Regions from separate parts of the Photobacterium sp. GB-72 genome, predicted to be linked through region 1. Evidence: predicted binding sites of a transcription regulator. Region 1 holds the regulator's gene; the other holds the start of a gene.
What was found. Region 1 encodes PurR, which represses purine synthesis genes. Its sites were predicted from a motif close to TNANGNAAACGTTTNCNTNA; they were not measured.
Positions count from the first base shown of each region.

Region 2: purT (formate-dependent phosphoribosylglycinamide formyltransferase) is a predicted target of PurR. The motif match lies at 1,379-1,398, and genes of this name have one in related genera.

Region 1 is NZ_PYNV01000009.1:77,793-80,992, forward strand. It holds gene C9J40_RS11715 (TfoX/Sxy family DNA transformation protein) at 371-961, opposite strand; cyclic di-GMP riboswitch class I at 1,096-1,186, opposite strand; gene purR (HTH-type transcriptional repressor PurR) at 1,385-2,389, opposite strand; gene C9J40_RS11725 (heme ABC transporter ATP-binding protein) at 2,795-3,200, opposite strand, start outside.
Region 2 is NZ_PYNV01000021.1:11,330-14,529, forward strand. It holds gene cdd (cytidine deaminase) at 1-235, shown strand, start outside; gene C9J40_RS18685 (DMT family transporter) at 385-1,269, shown strand; gene purT (formate-dependent phosphoribosylglycinamide formyltransferase) at 1,463-2,641, shown strand; gene C9J40_RS18695 (thiopurine S-methyltransferase) at 2,747-3,200, opposite strand, start outside.

The DNA.
Region 1 (3,200 bases):
TGTATTTCATTTAATGATAAATATTTCTTTTTCTTCAATTGGTTGGTGAAAAAATCAGCAGGAGATAAGACAGTTTAAAGCGCCGCGTTATTTATTAGTGAGAAGATGGGTTATTGGTCGTATTAGCAAATAATTAGGCATGGAATATAAATAAAGATAATTATCATTTATATAAATCAAGGAGTGCAAAACGGAGGGAATTAATTTAATGGCAAAAGTTTGTTATTATGCAATTAAACCAAATAAATATTGAATTTTATAAAGGAAGATAAGGATAATACGGAAATTATTTTTGAAAGGTATACTTAGAAATAAAAGAATGGGGGCTCTTTTATTCCTAAGTATTTTATATTTAAGACAACTTATATTTTTAAGATAAGGCAGATAATAGTTCATTTCGACGTTGCTCAGGAATAACTGACCAATGTTGACCGCTAATTGCGCCTTCCAATGCCCAAAGCAATTCAATACTCAATGGACTTGTTTGTGATTCTTGAAGTGCTTTATATGCGCCAAGAGAGCCCACTGCTAGAAGTTGTTCAATAGTGTTTATGCCTGCTTTTTTAAGCATTCTTTCATTTGATAATCGTAGATTAGGTAAATCTTTAATTCGGTCAGGTACGCAACTCTCCTTTTCTTGCTTGTCTTTTTCTGCTGCATCCAGTGAATACCTACCTTGAGCTACAATCTTTGTGGGTTCATCCCACCATTGGTCGGGTATTGCATAGTGCTTGGTTACAACAGGGAAGCCACGTTTTTTATAAACATAGGGTTCCAAGCCAGCTTGTTTGAATTCCTTTTCAGTTTCAGCATTTGCACGTAAGTGAAGTTTATCGTTCACAACTAATGCAAACATTGTATCACCAGAAAAAATGCCAAAACCGCCAAACATCGACCGTGATTTTATTGAACCAAAATGGTCAAATAATTTTAATGAATCTTTTAATATTGGTTTATCCATGCTTCTACTCGGTGAAAAAATATGAGTGTCACCTAAACATTAAGAGCGAGGAAATAGATTAATTAATCTACACATTGATACTGTCAATATATTGTTAAGTTTGTGTCATAATATTGTCGGTTCAATAATAATCCTTCGGTAACCCCGCTACCTTGAATTATTAACATAATTTTTAGGCCGGTGGTTTTGCGTCTTAATCTTTCAATTAATTTGCCAGTTCGTGACTATATAAAGTTATATTAAATAATACTTTTAATATTAAATCTAAGCTCTCAAAAATGTGATATTGGTTCAGGTATTTGTTCTTAGCTTATTTTAATAAGCTTTATAATTATAAATACTCATGATTGTTTTTTATAAGTAAAAAAAAAGCCAACAAGGTTAACTTATCGGCTTTTCCTTAACATAGAAAGATAAATTTTATTAGTTGAGATCTTTAACCGATTTTCTCTCAACAAGTTTAGGCGTCATTTCAAAGGTTTGACGCTCATGATTCTTGTCTTTCACACGCTCTAGCAAGATTTCGATGGCCTTTTTACCTAAACGACGTTTAGGCTGGTGGATAGTTGTTAGCGGTGGCGCAAAGTAGGGCGCAAGGTCAATGTTATCGTAGCCAATGATTGAGATATCATCAGGAACACGCAGACCTGCCTGTTCAAAGGTACTGATCAGAGCCATAGCCATAATGTCGTTAAAGCAGAAGATAGCAGTAGGGCGATCTTCCATTGCGATAAACTTATGAGCAGCTTCAACGGCTGACTCACACTCAAAGTCACCGTCAAGTAGCCAATTATCATTAACAGTGAGATCTGCTTCTTTCATCGCTTTACGGAAGCCCTTTAGGCGCTCTTGACAAGTAGACTTATCAACTTGTCCAGATAAACAGCCAATTTTCTTATGACCATTTTCAATAAGGTGCTTAGTCGCAATATAACCGCCGTTTTCAGCGTTATCTAGAATATTATCAGTATGTGGGCTTTCTGGGCCCCAGTCCATGATAACCATAGGAAGATCATTTTTACGCTCAAGTAAATCGAGCAGCATTTGATCCAGATCGCTGCACATAACCAATAGGCCATCAACACGCTTTTCAGAAAGCATACGTAAGTAATCACGTTGTTTTTCTAAGTTACCTTCGGTGTTACATAAGATCAGTGTGTAGCCTGCACCATAACAATATTCTTCAACACCATGCACAACTTCGGCAAAAAATGGGTTAGTCGATTTAGTGACTAACATGCCGATAGTACGTGTTGTATTACATTTTAAGCTTCGCGCTACTGCACTTGGGGCGTAGTTAAGTTCATCTACTGCAGCCAAAACTTTTTGTTGCGTTGCTTCTGCAACAAAGCGTGTTTTATTAATCACGTGCGACACTGTAGTAGTTGATACACCTGCCATACGTGCAACGTCTTTAATGGTTGCCATATTTATTCTTCTTATCATGGTCAGATTAGGATCTGACAAAGGTTTTTGATACCAAATTGATTAATTACGTAGTCTATGGCTTACGAGTTCACTCGCAGAGATGAAGATCCTTTAGTTATTAGCTACTTAATTATTCAATTTGATACCGAATTATAGGGTGTTGCAATTATCATGGATCATAAACAACTAAAGCCGCAGTAAAATGCGGCATTAGAAGATAGAAACTATTTTTACACTAATTACACATGTAATCGCTTGCGATCACATTTTACTGTGTGTTTTGCGTTGTGCAATCTTTCTATTCAACTTGATTGAATTAATTGATCATTAACCGTAAAAACTCGATGTTTGTCATGCTAATAGCTTCAATTTATTGTGTATATCTAGTCATTAATAGATAAAACGTTAAAAAACAGAATGATTGGCTGATAAAAGATAAGGAAAATCACCACTTGGATGAGTATGAACACTGACAGGCCAACCATATAAGGTATCTATTACTTCAGGAGTAAGAACTTGTGTTGGCGTGCCGTCGGCTTTTATTTCTCCTTCGTTAAGGAAAATCATCCGATCAGTGTATTGGGCTGCAAGGTTTAAATCGTGCAATACCACAATTACAGCGGCGCCTTGTATAGCCATATTTTGGGCAATTTGTAAGGTGTGGTGCTGGTGGGCGAGATCGAGTGCTGAGGTGGGTTCATCTAACATCAAGATACATTTATCACCGGCTTTACTGAGTTGTGTTAAAACCCGGGCAAGGTGTACACGCTGTTTTTCACCCCCCGATAAGGTGGGGTAGAGACGTTTAGCT
Region 2 (3,200 bases), on a different contig from region 1:
CAAAGATGGTCGTGTTTTTGTGGGTATGTATGCTGAAAATGCGGCATTTAACCCAAGCCTACCACCGCTGCAAGTTGCGCTAATCAACATGAATATGTCAGGTTACAAACTATCTGAATTAGTTGAAGCGGCATTAGTAGAAAGTGCAGAAAGCCTAATCAGTCAATTAGCGCGTACTCAAGCACTACTAGAAGCACTAAATCCTGATATTCAAATGACTTATGTTGCTTACTAATCGTTAGTGCTAGCAATATCTGTTGATGTAAGACCGCCATAATAGGCGGTTTTTTATTGCCTAATGCATTCAACACAATCAGTTATATTGGCTATCTAAAAACAAAAGCGTATTATCTCGCTATGCTTTTTTGACGAAACCAATTTTTAATGTCTGATTCACATACCCCAGTTCATAACCCAGTCCAAGGTGCCGGATGGATGCTTTCTGCAGGCCTTGCCTTTGCGATTGTAAATAGCCTTGCACAATTTCTCAGTATTAAGCTCCATGTCTCTTCAACTACTTTTGCGTTAATCCAATACTTTGTTGCACTGGTGGCTATGCTGCCATGGCTGAGAACCATGGGTATTCGCCGTTCACTAAAGACAGAGCAATTCTTCCAGCACTGTTTCCGTGTCTTTCTTGCGGTGATTGGTATCCAACTCTGGCTATGGGCACTTGCCTATCCTGTTCCTATTTGGCAAGGCATTGCACTGCTTATGACTTCACCGTTATTTGCAACTATTGGCTCAGGTGTATTACTAAAAGAGAAAGTTGGCGCTGCACGTTGGTGCGCAACGCTTGCTGGCTTTATTGGTGCAATGATCATTTTAGAGCCGTGGTCTGATTCATTTAGTATTGCGACATTATTACCTGTCGGCGCTGCGGTTTTCTGGGCGGGTTATTCTTTGATGGTGAAAAAGCAATCTACTACAGAATCACCAACCACTGTTGTGATGTATTTACTTATTCTGATCACGCCATTTAACTTGTTACTGGCTCTACCTGATTTTACTATGCCAACAGGCGGCACAACATGGACATTAATCATCGCTGCTGGTCTGTTAACCGCACTGGCACAATGGGCGATTGCTAAAGCCTATGCCGTCGCTGATGCGTCATTTGTTCAACCATTCGACCACGCAAAATTACCACTAAACGTGTTAGGTGGTTGGCTTGTATTTGGTTGGGTACCACCGGGTCGATTATGGTTAGGTGCGGCGATTATTATTGCTTCTGTGGCCTTTATCACCCAGTGGGAAAAGCGAAAATAGCAAGTAACAACCGTACCCCATAAAAGATTCACTAACCGCCTTCTTGGCGGTTTTTTATTATAAGCTCTAAAGCTTTTCTAATATTTACTATTAAAGTCTATTTAAATCCCGACGCAAACGTTTGCTTAAATAAAAAAACAAGGTATTATCACGCCCAACCAACACTATCCAACATAAATAGTAAGGAATAATAATGTTAGGTACAGCTAATGGTTCAAATGCAACACGTGTTTTACTTTTAGGCTCTGGCGAGCTTGGCAAAGAAGTCGCGATTGAATGCCAACGTTTAGGTATTGAAGTGATTGCCGCAGATCGCTACCCCAACGCGCCAGCAATGCAAGTTGCACATCGTAGCCATGTAATTGATATGCTCGATGGCGAGGCGTTAAAACACATTATTGAACTAGAAAAGCCCGACTACGTTGTTCCTGAAATTGAAGCCATTGCCACTGACACGCTTGTAGAATTAGAGCAGCAAGGTGTTAACGTTGTGCCTACCGCTAATGCGACGAAACTGACAATGAACCGAGAAGGTATTCGTTGCCTAGCCGCTGAAACCTTATCGATTCCTACATCACCTTATGAATTTGCCGATCAATTTGATGATTTCTCAGCAGCGGTACATCGCGTTGGTATGCCATGTGTCGTAAAGCCAATTATGAGTTCATCAGGTAAAGGTCAAAGCGTGATTAAAACCGAGGCGGATATTGAATCTGCTTGGCAATACGCACAAGAAGGCGGTCGTGCTGGTGCGGGTCGTGTGATCATTGAAGGCTTTGTTGATTTTGATTACGAAATCACCTTATTAACTGTTCGTGCGGTCGATGGTGTGCATTTCTGTGCACCTATTGGTCATCGTCAAGAAGATGGGGATTACCGTGAGTCATGGCAGCCACAGCAAATGTCTGAAGCAGCATTAAAAGCGGCACAGGATGTGGCAGAAAAAGTAGTGAACGCACTTGGCGGTTTTGGTTTATTTGGTGTTGAGCTATTTATTAAAGGCGATACCGTGTTATTCAGTGAAGTCTCTCCTCGCCCACATGATACGGGTATGGTGACGCTTATTTCACAAGAGTTATCAGAATTTGCGCTTCACGTTCGCGCTTTCCTTGGTTTACCCATTCAACACATCACCCAATATGGCCCATCAGCTTCTGCAGTGATCCTTGCTGAAGGTGTATCATCAAACATCCGTTTCGATAACCTGTTACCTGCACTCTCTCGCCCACAAACACAGATCCGATTATTTGGTAAACCTGAAATTAATGGTCGTCGTCGTTTAGGTGTCGCGCTTACACGTCGAGAAGATATTGTTAGCGCAGTAAATGATGCCGTCAATGCCGCTGGTGATGTTGAAGTCATTTTCGATTAACCACGCTTAACCCAGCATATTACAATTTCTCTATCAGCAAAAAGGCATGGTTTCCACTAATAAGAAACCATGCCTTTATTTTTATCTGTACTTTATAACAACAAGTTATACTTCAATTAACCATACTTCTTCGGCAAATCGCGATAAACCACGTTGGCGACGAGGATGACTTTCATCGGCATCATCACGTTCAAGATGCGTCACTTTACAACCCGCAAATAATGCTTCAACGTCTGCTTTTGGCACTGAGAAAGGAGGCCCTGCCAATTCATCTTGTGGGTAGTCTAACGTCACCAACAAAATACGACCGCCAGTTTTAACCAACGATAACAGTTTGTCGACGTACATTTGTCGCATATCTTCTGGCATTGCAATTAATGCAGCGCGATCATAAACCACATCGACAGGATCGATATTTAGCGTGAAGTAATCACCTTGGTAAATCGAAATCTCATCAAATTGGTAAAGATGTTGATGGCCAACGCCTGTCACTAACGGCGTATACAGGTTTTCTGCAAAAAAGGCTTTAACTGCAATATCACTCAGCTCAACCCCAATC